Regions from separate parts of the Undibacterium sp. RuTC16W genome, predicted to be linked through region 2. Evidence: riboswitches for the same ligand, from Rfam matches in the RefSeq annotation. Region 2 holds a riboswitch; the other holds the start of a gene.
The links. Region 2 has a riboswitch for thiamine pyrophosphate ahead of ACO0K4_RS07925 (TonB-dependent siderophore receptor). Riboswitches for the same ligand answer to the same signal wherever they lie in the genome.
Positions count from the first base shown of each region.

Region 1: it holds a riboswitch for thiamine pyrophosphate, as region 2 does, so the genes downstream of both, thiC (phosphomethylpyrimidine synthase ThiC) here and ACO0K4_RS07925 (TonB-dependent siderophore receptor) in region 2, are expected to answer to the same signal.

Region 1 is NZ_JBMPPE010000002.1:501,281-509,354, reverse strand. Features, by position in the region: gene ACO0K4_RS06655 (valine--tRNA ligase) at 1-1,830, opposite strand, end outside; gene ACO0K4_RS06650 (diguanylate cyclase) at 2,138-4,207, shown strand; TPP riboswitch at 4,496-4,598, shown strand; gene thiC (phosphomethylpyrimidine synthase ThiC) at 4,665-6,578, shown strand; gene thiS (sulfur carrier protein ThiS) at 6,588-6,791, shown strand; gene ACO0K4_RS06635 (thiazole synthase) at 6,870-7,667, shown strand; gene thiD (bifunctional hydroxymethylpyrimidine kinase/phosphomethylpyrimidine kinase) at 7,667-8,074, shown strand, end outside.
Region 2 is NZ_JBMPPE010000003.1:254,720-262,793, forward strand. Features, by position in the region: gene panC (pantoate--beta-alanine ligase) at 1-719, shown strand, start outside; gene ACO0K4_RS07910 (cobalamin-binding protein) at 719-1,612, shown strand; gene ACO0K4_RS07915 (zinc-dependent peptidase) at 1,708-2,556, opposite strand; gene rarD (EamA family transporter RarD) at 2,795-3,673, shown strand; TPP riboswitch at 3,780-3,899, shown strand; gene ACO0K4_RS07925 (TonB-dependent siderophore receptor) at 3,947-6,076, shown strand; gene ACO0K4_RS07930 (AraC family transcriptional regulator) at 6,123-7,019, opposite strand; gene ACO0K4_RS07935 (AAA family ATPase) at 7,127-7,663, opposite strand; gene pnuC (nicotinamide riboside transporter PnuC) at 7,656-8,074, opposite strand, start outside.

The DNA of each region.
Region 1 (8,074 bases), on a different contig from region 2:
CGTATTTCCTTTGGATTTCGACATTTTCTGACCACTGGAATCGCGTACCAGTCCATGTACATAGACGGTATGGAACGGCACCTTACCAGTGAAATGCGCGGTCATCATGACCATGCGCGCCACCCAGAAGAAAATGATGTCGAAGCCTGTGACTAAGACGGATGATGGCAAGAACATTTGCATGTCCTTGGTTTCTTCCGGCCAGCCCATCGTCGAAAACGGAACCAGGGCGGATGAGAACCAGGTGTCGAGTACATCGTCATCACGTCTTAGTGCGCCGGTGTAGTTTGCTGCAGTGGCTTTTGCTTTTGCCTCGTCCTCATTGCGGGCGACAAAAATTTCACCATGGTCACCATACCATGCCGGGATCTGATGACCCCACCAGAGCTGGCGTGAGATGCACCAGTCCTGGATATTGTTCAGCCATTGGTTGTAAGTCGTATTCCAGTTTTCCGGTACGAATTTGATTTCGCCGCTGGCGACTTTTTCCAGCGCGACTTCAGCGATGGATTTGCCTGGAAAGTGAGTGCCTTCCGGTGCGGGTTTGCTCATTGCCATGAACCACTGATCCGTCAGCATCGGCTCAATCACGACGTTCGTGCGGTCACCGCGCGGTACCATGAGTTTGTGCGGTTTGACGGATTCGAGTAAGCCATCTTTGTCCAGGTCGGCCACGATTTGTTTGCGGGCGACAAAACGGTCAAGACCTACGTATTTTTCTGGTATGACTCGTCCTTCAATTTGTAATTGCGAAATTTGATGGTTAATAGATGCATTTTGAATGATTGAGTTAGAAGTGCCACCTCCCGTAAAGCCGAAGTTATTTTCCTCATCAATTAAATCGCCAGATATAATTTTTCCATCCAAGGTTAATATGCTAAACAGGGGTAATTCAATCTCATCCTTGTGTCGTTGCCAAACCGCGTAATCGTTGAAGTCGTGTGCGGGAGTGATTTTCACGCAGCCAGTGCCGAAATTTTTATCTACATACTCGTCGACAATCACTGGAATTTCACGTTCGGTCAGCGGCAATTTGAGCTGTTTTCCGACTAGTGCTTTGTAACGTGCATCAGTCGGGTCAACTGCAACTGCAACGTCGCCAAGCAGGGTTTCTGGTCGTGTAGTGGCTACGACCAAAAAATTGCGATCCTCCCACTCAGTCGCATTGCCCGCTTCGTCAAACGTAATAGGGAATTGGTAGCTTGATCCATCCGCCAAAAAATAGCGGATGTACCACATGGAGCCGTCTTCTTCTTCCGACACCACTTCCAAATCAGACACGGCGGTGCCGAGGACTGGATCCCAGTTCACCAGACGCTTACCGCGATAGATCAGACCTTGCTCTACCAGACGTACAAACACTTCGGTTACGACTTTAGAGCGTGGTGCATCCATCGTAAAGTATTCACGATCCCAGTCAGCCGATGCACCCATGCGGCGCATTTGACCAGTAATTGTCGAGCCGGATTTTTCTTTCCATTCCCAGACTTTTTCTAAGAACTTTTCACGGCCCAAATCATGACGCGAGATTTTTTGTGCATCGAGCTGGCGTTCCACCACAATTTGGGTAGCAATACCGGCGTGATCGGTGCCCGGGATCCAGGCTGTATTGTGGCCGCGCATACGGTAGTAGCGGGTTAATCCATCCATAATCGTCTGGTTGAACGCATGTCCCATATGCAGGGTGCCAGTCACATTCGGCGGCGGCAGTTGTATGCTGAACGATGGCTTGCTGGCATCGGTACTGGCCGTGAAATATCCACGTTTTTCCCACTCCGTACGCCAGAATGCTTCGATTTCGGCGGGCTCAAATGACTTGGCTAATTCCATGATTGGTATCTAGTTGGTTTGCTTAAACAATGATTATAAATGACGAGCGCACTCAGCTCGAGTTTCACGCTGAAAATTGCTGCATAGATTACGTGCCCCTAAAGTGTCTCTATCGTGCTTCGTGTGTCCGCAATGAGATGTCGTTATTATGAAAAATAGCGTAAAAAAGCATCAATTGCGTGTAGTTAAAATGCTAGGATATAGCCCGAATGAAACATAACGGGGATTTTGCCCCTTGGTTTGTTTCTGTCGCGTCTCCATTCAATGCCACAAGCCTTCTGAACGAATAGACATGGTCGGAAATGCAATGATCCGTATCTGCTTGACCGCTTTGGTGCTTGGCCTCTCTCTGGCCGGGCTTAGTCACGCCGGTGAAAAGGAGGACATGGAGCAAATCGATAAGATGCAGGCCTTCGGCGATATCGATAATGCTGCGGCGCTAAAGCAATTCCAGGAATTCGAAGCAAATTTGCCGCCAGAGGCGACTTATCAGGTCAAGTTGCGCACATTAAAGACCATGATCGGCCTCTTATACGATGCCGGTAAAGCCAAGCAGGCAGAGAAAGAGAACGCCGCCTTGCTGGCGCTGGCAACCAGGCAAGGGGATAAAGATTCGATCGCCTTTGCTCAAATCGGCGAAGCCTTGCAGGCACTGGATGCCGGACATCCTGAGCAAAGTATTGCAACGCTGACTGAAATTCAAGCCAGAACAAAGAACAGTAGCGACCCTGAGCTGAGGATGCGCATACAAAATGCGTTCGCCGCAGTGTATGCGTCTACCGCGCGTTTTGAACTCGCGCTGTCACATTATCTGGAGGCGCTGAAACTGACCGAGCAACAACCGCGGCGGCAGATTCAATCTAAATTATATCGACTCAATTCCATCGCGAATCTGTATAACTCGATGAAAAATCCCGAGAAAGCGTTAGCCACTGTGGATGAGGCCTTGAAGTTATCTCCGGTGGCGAGTGAACCCAAAACACTGTCCTCATTAAGGGTCGCGCAAGGCGTAGCATTTGCCCAGCTAGGGCGCAACAAAGATGCCTTGAATGCGTATGAGCGCGCTCTGGCGATCGGTCGCGAAGCTTCGCTCGCCAGTGTTGAGGTGACGGCGCTAGGAAATATCGCAGATCAATATCTGGTCATGCAAAATTTTGTCGAGGCTGAGCGCACCTCCAGGCTCGCCTATGCCAAAGCGGTGGAGATGGATGATGACTACTCCAAAGCATTTGCGACGGTCAACTGGGGATTCGCCTTGGGCGGCCAGGGGAAAATCGCGCAAGGAGCTGAGAAGGTCAATACGGTTATCGCGTATTTTGAGAAGATCGAGGCAAGAGCCGATCTCGAAGGCGTACTGGATGAGCTTGGGCGCATGTATGAAAAAGCGGGCATGTATAAAGAGGCGCTCAGCGTCGTCCGCAGACAACAGGTATTGAGTAATGAGTTATTTCGCTCGGATGGTGCTAAGGCAGTCGCCACGTTGCAAGAAACCTTCAACGCGGATCAGCGGCAAAAACAAATTGAATTACTCGCTCGCGAAAACCAGTTAAAGGACGCGGATATTAAAAATCGCCGCCTGCAGCAAATTATTACTTTGCTCGGTGCAGTGGTGACCGTTATGGCAGGTATATTTATTTTTCTCTTATACCGGCGTGTACGGAGAGCGAATGAAAAATTACTCGAAGCGAATCAGCAGCTTGAGTTTCATGCTGTACGCGATCCACTGACCGGCCTATACAATCGCCGCTCATTTGTCGATCTGATGCGAACCCGCATGATCAGTGCAGAAAAAGACCGGCGTGGCGATGACAGCAGCAATCCCGACTGCCTGATATTGATGGATATCGATCACTTCAAGCAAATTAACGATACCTGGGGTCATGCGGTTGGTGACAGCGTCTTAATGGAAGTGGCGCACCGGCTGAAAAAAGCCGTGCGTGATACTGATATGGTGTTGCGCTGGGGCGGCGAGGAATTTTTAATTTATTCACCGAAATCGCACCCCAATCAACTCACGCGACTGGTGGAGCGCGTGTTGTTTGCGATCGGTGAACAGAATATTCAAGTCGGGGACATATCGGTGCCGGTCACGGTCACTGCCGGGTTTATCTCGCTGCCGTTTTCTGGTATTCCGGAGGAGGTATGTAATTGGGAAAAAGCTATGCAGATGGCCGACATGGCCTTATATCTCGGCAAGGCACATGGCCGCAATCGCGCCTATGGGTTAGCGAAATTGCTGGTGCCGCAAGAGCAGGCAATGAAAGTGCTGGATCATGATTTATCCGCCGCGTTAACAGAGGGCATGGTTGAACTGATTGAAGTTGTTGGCCCCGGTAAGGCTAAAGAAAACGCAGAAACGGAAAAGGTAGCTGAGTAAGTCACTAAAAGGCCGCTCAATCAGCCGCATCAAAAACATGCGGACTTTTAGCGCGGACCCGCTATATAATGCAGCCCATTGTGAACTTATTCATAGCTGGTCAGAAGTAAGGAATGATCCAGGCTAGCTCAACATAGCCAATGCTGCATCCGCTTTGGGCTGTGAATGAATGGCCCACATAAAGAATGTAGTGATCGCAAAACTGATTGTAATAAGCGATCGATGAAGTAAAAACTAAGTAATAACGTAAGTAATAACGTAAGTAAGAACGTAAGTAAGAACGTAAGTAAGAACTGCTAGGGGTCCTGACAGCAATAGTCGCTGTCGGGTGAGAAATACCCTCGAACCTGATCTGGATAATGCCAGCGAAGGGAAGCAAAATCGTACCGCAGTACCCTTGCGCGTACCTCAAGCCTCCCAAGCTGCCATCAATAATGTGCACGTTAATGGGAGCAAAATGAACGCCAATCCACAATTTCTGTCCGCTACTGCGACAGTCGACCAGGCTGCAATACAGCCTTTGCCTAACTCACGCAAAATCTATGTTCAGGGAAGTCGTCCAGACATCCGTGTGCCGATGCGTGAAATCAGTCAATCCGATACGCCAGCCATGTTCGGCTCGGAAAAAAATCCCCCGATTTATGTCTACGATACATCCGGTCCTTACACCGATCCTGCTGTCAATATTGATATTCGTTCAGGGTTGGCATCGGTACGTGGCGCCTGGATTGCTGAGCGTAAGGACACCGAAGAATTGTCCGGGCCATCGTCAGAGTATGGTATCGAAAGACTGAATGATCCCAAGCTGGCGGAGTTGCGCTTTAATCTCAAACGTAAGCCACGGCGTGCTCTGGCAGGCAAAAATGTCAGCCAGATGCATTACGCAAGACAGGGCATGATCACGCCTGAGATGGAGTACATCGCGATCCGTGAAAACCTGCAACGCAAAGAGTATCTGGCCAGGCTGAAAGCCTCCGGACCCATGGGCAATAAGTTGGCTGACCTGATGGGACGTCAGCATCCGGGCCAGTCTTTTGGGGCATCGATTCCCGACGAAATTACCGCAGAATTCGTGCGCTCAGAGATTGCTCGTGGCCGTGCGATTATTCCTGCCAATATCAATCATCCCGAAGTCGAGCCGATGATTATCGGTCGTAATTTTCTGGTCAAGATTAATGCGAATATCGGCAATTCTGCCGTGACATCCAGCATCGGTGAAGAAGTCGAAAAAATGACTTGGGCAATCCGCTGGGGCGGCGATAACGTCATGGATCTGTCGACGGGAAAACACATCCACGAAACCCGTGAATGGATCATCCGTAACTCACCGGTGCCGATCGGTACTGTGCCGATTTATCAGGCGCTGGAAAAAGTCAACGGCAAGGCCGAAGACCTGACCTGGGAGATTTTCCGCGACACGCTGATCGAGCAGGCGGAGCAGGGTGTCGATTATTTCACCATCCATGCAGGCGTGCGTTTGCAATATGTGCCGATGACGGCAAAACGTATGACAGGCATCGTGTCACGCGGTGGTTCCATCATGGCGAAATGGTGCCTCGCACATCACAAAGAAAGTTTCCTGTACGAGCATTTTGAAGATATCTGCGAGATCATGAAAGCCTATGATGTCTCGTTTAGCCTCGGTGACGGCTTGCGTCCCGGATCGATTTACGACGCCAATGACGAGGCACAATTAGGTGAATTAAAAACCTTAGGCGAACTCACGCAAATCGCCTGGAAGCATGATGTGCAGGTCATGATCGAAGGCCCGGGTCATGTGCCTATGCACCTGATCAAGGAAAACATGGATCTGCAACTGGAGCAATGTCATGAGGCGCCGTTCTATACACTCGGACCGTTGACGACCGATATCGCTCCGGGTTACGACCACATTACCTCTGGCATCGGTGCTGCGCAAATTGGCTGGTATGGCACGGCGATGCTGTGTTATGTCACGCCGAAAGAACATCTGGGTTTGCCAAATAAAGTCGACGTTAAAGACGGCATCATTACGTACAAAATTGCCGCGCACGCTGCTGATCTGGCAAAGGGGCATCCGGGTGCGCAAATCCGTGACAACGCCTTGTCGAAAGCGCGTTTTGAATTCCGTTGGGAAGACCAATTCAATATCGGTCTGGATCCGGATAAAGCACGTGAATTTCACGACGAAACACTACCCAAAGATTCCGCTAAAGTCGCCCATTTTTGCTCGATGTGCGGACCACATTTTTGTTCGATGAAAATCACGCAGGAGGTGCGCGACTATGCAGCGAATCAGGGAATCAGTGAAATACAGGCACTGAAGCAGGGCATGGAGGTAAAGGCGATTGAGTTTGTCAAATCCGGTGCCGAGATCTATCGCAAGCAATAAGCCGTTGCCATGACTGAAATCATATTGAATGGTGAAAACTATCAACTAGGCCAGGAGAGAACCCTGGCTGAGCTGATCACTACACTGAACTTGTCAGGGCAGACAATTGCCGTTGCCGTGAATCGCCAGATTGTCGCTCGCGCACAATGGATTGACTATTGTTTGCAGGCGCAAGACAGGATCGATATCGTGCGCGCGATCGGTGGCGGATGAAGCGGTAGAGTACGTCTTGCGTACCATCGTATTCACCTGCATTGGTGCGCATGGCGCGCCCTATATAAAAGGATTTTTATGCAAACAGAACACACAGCCGGTCTAAGTCTAACTATCGCTGGTAAAACCTATCGCTCGCGCTTGCTGGTTGGCAGCGGTAAATACAAGGATCTGGAACAGACACGCTTGGCTACCGAGGCCAGTGGTGCCGAGATTATTACGGTTGCTATTCGCCGGGTGAACATCGGACAGGATCCCAATGCGCCGAGTTTGCTGGATGCAGTGCCGCCGAGTCGATACACCATTCTGCCGAATTCTGCGGGATGCTATAACGCTGAAGATGCGGTCTACACGCTTCAATTGGGGCGCGAATTATTGGGCGGCCATCAGCTTTGTAAACTCGAAGTGCTGGGCGATGAGAAGACCTTATTCCCGAATATGCCAGAAACCTTAAAGGCAGCGAAAACGTTGGTGAATGACGGTTTTGATGTCATGGTGTATTGCAGCGATGATCCGATTCAGGCGCGCATGCTGGAAGACATCGGTTGTGTTGCAATCATGCCACTGGCCTCACTGATCGGTTCTGGCATGGGCATACTGAATCCTTGGAATTTGTCGCTGATTATCGAGCAATCGACGGTGCCGGTACTGGTTGATGCCGGGGTAGGTACGGCGTCCGATGCAGCGATTGCGATGGAGCTTGGTTGCGACGGCGTGCTGATGAATACCGCCATCGCCGGTGCGCATGATCCGGTGCGGATGGCGAGAGCGATGGGTCTGGCAGTAGAGGCGGGGCGCGAAGCTTTTTTAGCCGGACGTATCGCCCGGAAATTCGCTGCCTCACCTTCATCCCCGATGGCAGGGCGGATCGCCTGATGAGCCAGGTAGCGCAACGCCCTTGTGTGCTGGTATTTGCCGGGCACGACCCTAGCGGTGGTGCCGGGATTCAGGCGGATATTGAGGCGATCGCCCGACAGGGTGCTCATCCTCTGGTGATCATTACGGCACTCACGATACAAGACAATGATCGTGTCTATGCCGTACATCCGGTTGATGCCGGACTGATTGTCCGGCAAGCAGAAGCGCTGATGAGCAAGATGGCAATTGCCGCAATCAAAATCGGTATCGTCGGGAGCCATGACAATGCAGAGGCGATTGCGCATTGTGTGCAGCAATCTCTGGCGATTAATCCGGCAATGCCCGTGGTGCTCGATACCGTGCTGGGCAGCGGCCACGGTGATGCGCTCGGGCGTGACGATGCGGTGGCATCGCTGCGTCCTTTA
Region 2 (8,074 bases):
AGAAACATGGTGATCCGGTTGTTGCATCCATTTTTGTAAATCGTTTGCAATTTGGCCCAAATGAAGATTTTGATAAATACCCCAGAACATTTCAAGCTGACGTCGAGAAGCTGGAAAAAGAGGGTGTCTATGTTTTATTCGCGCCCACTGAAAGAGATCTGTATCCAGAGCCGCAAGAATATCGCGTGCGTCCGCCAGACGACTTAGGCAATATTCTGGAAGGTGAATTCCGTCCGGGCTTTTTTACCGGTGTAACCACGGTCGTCCTAAAACTATTTTCTTGTGTACAGCCACGTGTCGCCGTTTTCGGTAAAAAAGATTATCAGCAATTGATGATCATCCGCAACATGGCGAAGCAATTTGCATTACCGACAGAAATCATCGCTGCCGAAACCTGGCGCGCCGAAGATGGCCTGGCATTGTCATCACGCAATGGTTATTTATCAGAATCAGAACGTGCTGAAGCGCCCGTTTTGTATCAAACGCTGAATGAGGTCGCTCAGGAAATCCGTGCGGGTCATCTGGATATTTTTGAACTCGAAAAACAAGCAATGGCAAAACTGGCAAATCGCCACTGGAAACCTGATTACATCTCTGTGCGCAAACGTGCCGACTTACAACCACCATCGGCAGGTGACATTGCACAAAAAGCCGAATTAGTTGTCGTCGCCGCTGCTAAGCTAGGCAATACACGCTTAATCGACAATCTGGAAGTCTGATGACCAGAGCAAACTGGGTCTTCTGTAAGATCGCTGGACTTACATTACTGCTGGCCACCCAGTTCAGCCACGCCTCAGTAAGCGTAACCGATGATGCTCAACGCAAAATTACGCTGACCAAGCCAGCTCAGCGCATCATCAGTCTGGCACCACACACAACAGAATTACTATTTGAAGCAGGTGCAGGCGCATTAATAGTCGGCGTCAGCGACTACAGCGACTATCCCGAAGCCGCAAAAAAGATCGTGCCTATCGGTAATGTATTTGCACTCGATCTGGAACGTATCATTGCTTTAAGGCCTGACCTGATCGTGATATGGGGCACTGGCAACGCAAAGACGCTAGCAAATAAACTACGTGACACCGCCATACCGGTATTTGAAAGCGAACCACATCATTATGAAGATATCGCCAGCTCGATAGAGCGCCTGGCAATCCTGACAGGTAATGCAGAAACCGGAAAAATCGCGGCAGAAAAATTTAGGCACAGGCTAGAAAAACTACGTCAAACTTATCTGCTCACGGAAAAACAAAAAACCGTCAGTGTGTTTTACCAGATCGCTCGAAAGCCACTGATGACGCTCAATGATCAGCACATGGTGTCGGCTGCAATCCGCTTATGCGGCGGGCAAAATATTTTTGGTTCACTCAAAGAAATCAGCCCCACCGTCACTGCTGAGGCTGTACTGGTCGCGAATCCCGATGTCATCATTACCGGCAGCAGCGACAAGCAAGATGTATTTGCAGATTGGCGTCAATTTAGCAATATGACCGCTATCAAGAAGGATCATTTATTCACAGTCAAAGGCGACTGGCTGAATCGCTCGGGTCCTCGTATTCTGGATGGCACCGAAATGCTCTGCAAACATCTGGCGACTGCACGAACAAAATAAATCTCTGCTGCACATTCTCTGCTCATCGATGCTTCTTACAAATGAATAGCATGCGAAGCGGAACTATGCAGCTATACAAGCGTCATCACACTTACTTAACTCCAGTCGCGCGGATCAACCTGATAATACGCCCTGAACTGTTCAAATAAAGCCGTATGGCGACGTGCCATTGCCCAAGGTTTCTCAAAAAATGTTTCTGTAACGACCGCAAAAAATTCAGCCGGATTAGTCGCACCATAGGGATCAATCACCGTATCCTCACCCAGCGCAAGCGCCTGCTGTAAAGCCGCAAACTCTTCAGACAAAATTCTTGACCACCTCTCATATTTAGCCTTGCTGCCCAAAGCAGGAGCGCCATTCGTTACCCCTGTCTCGCTGTCCAGCTGATGCGCAAATTCATGCAGTACGACATCGTGACCTTCGGCCTGCTCACCTCCGCGACGCTGTACATGATCCCACGCCACAATCACACGTCCGTCACTCCACGATTCTCCCGACAAACTTTGATGAGCATGGGTGACCACGCCGCCAATACCCGTTTCGAGTCGAGGTACGACAAATGGGCCCGGATAGACTAATACTGTTTTTAACGCCGGATAAACTGGCGTCGAGCGATTAAGCAGCAGCATGCATGCCCTGCCCGCTATCGTGACTTTAATCTCGTCCGACATCTGCAGGCCGTCACAGGCAATAAATTTTTTCTGATATAAAAATTGCTTGATCAGTCGCTTCAATTGCAGCTGGACATCCGCCGGCATGCGCGAGTACACCGGAATATTTTTACGCAAAATCTTCGCATAATGCGATGGAAACGGCTGCTGTACTGCGCGCTTTAACAAATACGCAGGCAAATATACTGCGGCCAACATGGTAATAGCCAGCAACGCCAGAAAAAAGATTAAAGGTAAGGCATTCACAACATACTCCTGATAGCGCGGTGCCATAACGGATCCGGCAACAGCGATTCACCAACATAGTGATTTCCAACTAAGTTCCAAGTTGGGACAAAGCGGGTAAACGCAAGAGTGCACCGCTGAATTGACTGAGATCAGGACACGCTCCCCGAATTGCTGCGATAATGTCAACTCTTCGGTGTCATCGCAATTGTCCAGAGTTTTGGATACTGCAGCGCTCTGCCTCCTGGTTTTGGACACTGCAATCTCCTCACTTGATCGTACATTCATGCGCAAAGGCATACTCTTAGCAGCATCCGCTTATATCATCTGGGGCTTATTTCCGGTTTATTTCAAATCATTACATGGCGTTCCTGCTCTGGAAATCCTGTTGCACCGAATGCTATGGTCTTTAGTATTTCTCGTCACAGTACTGGCAGTTCGCAAACAATGGTCATGGCTAAGCAACTTATTGAGCCAGCCGAAACTGATTGCAGGATTTGCGGCAAGTGCCTTACTGCTCTCCGTAAATTGGCTTATCTACATATGGGCAATCAATAACGACCGAGTCGTCGATGCCAGCCTCGGGTATTTCATGACGCCTCTAGTAAATGTCTTACTCGGCTTTGTACTACTGCGTGAACGGCTGCGTATAGGTCAATGGATCGCTGTCGCACTCGCTGCCTGCGGCGTCATCTGGCTGACGGTGCAAGCAGGGCATCCACCGGTTATCGGCTTGTCTCTGGCAATCAGTTTTGGTATTTATGGCTTGTTGCGCAAGACCGCTGCGCTAGGTGCATTAGAGGGGTTATCGCTGGAAACTTTTATTTTATTTCCGTTTGCATTTGCTTACCTCAGCTACCTCACCCTACAAGGGCATAATGCTTTTCTCAGTGGCACAACAAGCACTCAATCCTTATTGCTGGCCGCAGGACCGATTACGGCGATTCCTCTCCTGATGTTTGCTGCCGGTGCACGCCGCATACCGATGGCAACCCTGGGCTTATTGCAGTACATCGCGCCGTCAATTCAATTAGTGCTTGGCGTCTATCTTTATCATGAGCCTTTCAGCGGCGACAGATTAATTGGCTTTATTGCGATCTGGACTGCCTTGGTCGTGTACTCCGTCGAAGGATTACGTCATACCTTCAAACGACAACCTGCCTGACAGCCGCCTGACATCTGAATTGCGCATCTCAAATACGCAGAACACTGGAATTAGCATGCCGGCCTGTACCTGAATCCGGCGACTATCTGGATTCGTAGTAAAATGATGGCCTCGCTAGGGGTCCTGTTTGACGATAATGATATGTTCAGATCGTCTCTTGCAGGTGAGAAATACCCTTGAACCTGATCTGGATAATGCCAGCGTAGGGAAGCGCAAAGTCTCCTTCCGTCTCTTTGTTTGCTCCTGCGCTGACTTCGCAAAAAAGAGCAAACTATGCAAAAACTAACATCACCTTCCCTGCGCCTGACGCTACTTGCATCAGCAATCGCGCAGACCTGTATTGCCATGCCTTCAGCCTATGCGCAAAGCAGCGACAAAGTATTGCCTGAGGTCGTTATCAGCGCGAATAAACAGTTGAAAGAAAAACCGCTTACCAATACGGTTGCAGGATTTGTCGATGCTCCATTGCAGGACATTCCAGTCTCCGTTACCGTATTCTCTCAGCAGCAAATCCAAGACTTACGCATCCGCAGCAGTACAGATGCGATGAAGTTTGATGCGAGTGTCAATGATGCGTATAACGCTATTGGTTATGCAGAGCAATTTTCGATTCGCGGCTTTGCTCTTGATAACACCAGTAGCTATCGTAAAGACGGGCTTGCAATCCCGGGGGATGCCTCGATTCCGCTAGAAAATAAAGAGCGCATCGAGATTCTTAAAGGCTTAGCGGGTTTCCAGGCAGGCTTCGCCACACCAGGCGGCATTATCAATTACGTCGTAAAGCGCCCTACTGTCACGCCATTGCGCTCAGTTACCGTAGAGGCTAGTGAACGCGGTACCTTATACGGCACAGCGGATCTGGGTGCTCAGTCGGACGACGGACAATTTGGTTACCGTATCAATGCTGCTGCAGAAAAAATCCGCTCTTATGTCAAAGGTGCGAATGGCGATCGTCAATTTATCTCAGGTGCATTTGACTGGCACATCACACCAAAAGCGCTGCTTCAACTCGATCTCGACTATCAACGCAAATCGCAGCTCACAGTTCCTGGCTATCAGCTGTTTAACGGCACCGACCTGCCACGCGGGATTAATCCCGATACGATGCTCAACGACCAGCCGTGGGCAAGACCGGTATTGACACGGAGCAGCAATATCGGCTTGCGTTTTGAGTATCAGTTCAATGACGACTGGCGTGCGAGTTTCTCTGCGAACCGCCATGATTTCAAACGTGATGATTACACCGCATTTCCATATGGCTGCTCGGCTGCCAACCTCTATCCCGGCTATTGCGCAAACGGTGACTATGATGTGTACGACTACCAGAGCGTGAATGAATCCAAATCACCGGTTGCCACACAAGCGATACTGAACGGTAAATTGGCGACCGGCGCGGTACTACACCATCTTGCCCTGGGTTTTTCAAGCTTCCAGAGACGCGACCGCTTTGGCGATTACGTCTATGACTATGCTGGCGCCAGCAATGTGTTTCATCCCGTCGTCGTACCGCCGTCCAGCAATGTAACAGGACCGGTATCATTGCGCAGAACGGATAAAGAATGGTCTTTGTTTGCACAAGACATTATCGATATCAACGATGCGTGGAAGCTCCATGCAGGCCTGCGTCACATCGCCATCGAGCGTCACCAGGCAGACAATCCTGGCTACGATCGTAGCTACGAGTTACCGAGTCTGGCATTGGTATTTAAACCGCAATCTACAATCAGTATCTACGGATCTTTCAGCGAAGGTCTGGAACACGGCGGCATCGCTCCATTTGGCACCGCCAATGAAAACCAGATGCTGAATCCGGCTAAATCAAAACAAGTCGAAGTCGGTATCAAAGCCGATCTGACCCGTGATTTCAGCATCAGCGCGGCGGCCTTCCGTATCAAGAAACCACTTGAATATACGAACACCGGCAATGTCTATGTCAGCAATGGCATCGCCATACATAAAGGATTGGAATTAACACTCCAGGCCCGTCTGACACCCGCATTATCATCCGGTGTCAGCTTCACAGCGCTCGATGCGCGTCAATCCGGCACGGGCATCAGCGGCCTTGACGGTCAACGCGTCACCAATGTCCCCGCACTAAAATCTGTTGTATATCTCGATTATATGATTGCCGATTTACCCGGACTGAGTGTCAACGGCAGTTGGAATTACGCAGGAAATAAAGCGTTTCAGCCAGATAACAGCGTGATGGTGCACGGATATAGCGTATTTAATCTGGGTGCACGCTATAACACCAGGGTAGCCGGTGTTATCACAACATTGCGCTTTAACATTGATAACGTGACTGATAAGTTCTACTGGCGCGATGTCACACAATCATTGGGCGGCTATCTGTTTCCCGGTGCCCCCAGAGTAGCTAAAGTCTCCGCGCAATTTGATTTCTGATCAAGGTCACCGATCACCTATCCATGACCTCTCCATTCAAGGCCCTCTATTGAATGGGGAGAAAAACATCAATGATCACCTCATGTTCGGGGACATCAGGAAAAAATTTGACGCGCTGAACATACAGGGGAAAATCTCTTAACGCCTCTCCGCTCTGAGGCAGCCATTCTGCATAAATGAACCGGATCGTCTGCTCCAGATTGTCATCAGAACCCACATGTCGTAATACAGCGCAGCGACCGCCCGGGATTGTCCTGTTCACAATACCAAACTCATTATCTTCTGCAATATCACAGGTCACTGCAGCACACAGATCGAGACGGTAATCGGCAGGACGAGTCTGGTGTGGATCTGAATAAAAAATATTAAATGTCGCACTCACGCCAGGCGGTAAGCGATGTTGCCTGCGCCAGTCTATAAACTGCCGTATCGAATCGCTGATACGATCTGGCGCACCATGATGCTCTAATACCGCGATCTTGATTGGAGCCACGTCGAGAATCTGGACACTCTCTACAGTATGTTCGAGTTGCATATGCTTGATCCTTATAGTGTGAACTGCTTGATAGCTTGAATACCAGGAAGTCCACAGCGGATCGTCTTTAAATGCAGAAGGTGATTGCCCCAGCATCTTTCTGAACGCGCGAGAAAAAGCCTCTGGCCCCTCATATCCACACGCCAGAGCCAGATCAATGATACGTCCGTGATCCCGGAAAGCCAGCGTATGCGTAGCGCGTTTCAGGCGAACCAGCTGCACATATTTATGTACGCTGATGCCAAATATTTCTGAGAATTGTCTGTGAAAATGATAGTGAGAAAATACAGCAACAGCACTCAATGTTTCGACGGACAGATCTTCATCCAGATGCTGATCAATATAATCAAACACCTGACGAAATCGCGATAAGTATTTTGTCTCAGCAGCCTTGTTCATCACGTTCATCAATATTTACTCCCTGATGATCAGAAGATTACTGCCCTTCTCCACTAAAGACCTGACCAAACTTGCTGAGTTGATCGCTGTTGTATGAAACCATACATCTCAGCCGACTAACTCAGTAAAAAAGACAAGGCAAAATCTACCTGCTCTACTCTATCCGGCAAGCTACCGGTAACCATTAAAAAGGGAATTTCCCGCTCATCTAGCAAATCCAGCAATTGCTCGTGTATCTGCTGACGCACGGCAGGTGACTCGCGTTGCAAACCATCTGGCGTCCATGGAAAATCAGGCGCCGTGACCACGATAAAATCATACTGGTGCTGCTTTTCGAGGGCATCCAATTCTGCATCTACCCTGCCAAAATAATGACGGCTATACAGCGCCGTCATGAGCGGAGATGTATCGCAAAATAACCAGTCTTTTGCATCAGGGAATAATGCAAGCTCCCGCTTAAGCTGCGTACGCGCAATCAGGATTTGCTCTGCTTCTGTCGGCACGCGCTGATGGGTATCGACAAACTCACGCAGGTATTCGGGCACCCAAACACTTTGGTAACGTCTTGCCAGCGCCTCGGCGAGCAAAGATTTACCTGAAGACTCTGCTCCGAGAATCGCCATACGGTGCACGGCTACAGTTGATTCAGACATTGCTTTTACTCCAGGCGCGCAGACCTATGATCGCCATCAACACAAAAATGGCATACAAAATAGCCGTCAGCATCAGTCCTTTATAGACATACAGGCCGACGTATAAAACATCCACAATAATCCAGACATGCCAGTTTTCCCATTTTTTACGAGACAGTAAAAGCTGTCCCAGCAAACTACCCGCCGTCAAAAAACCATCGGCATACGCTACATCCGTGTCCGTATAATTTTTTAAAAATACCGACAACACGACAAATCCTGCCAGCCAGCCGATGACGGATACGGTTCGCTGCAATATGGTCAATCGCGAAACCTGCAGCGCGCTACTGCCAGCATCGCCTTTCCGCAACCATTGCGCCCATCCCCAGACCGACACCAGCACAAATACCAGTTGCAAGCTCATATCGCCAT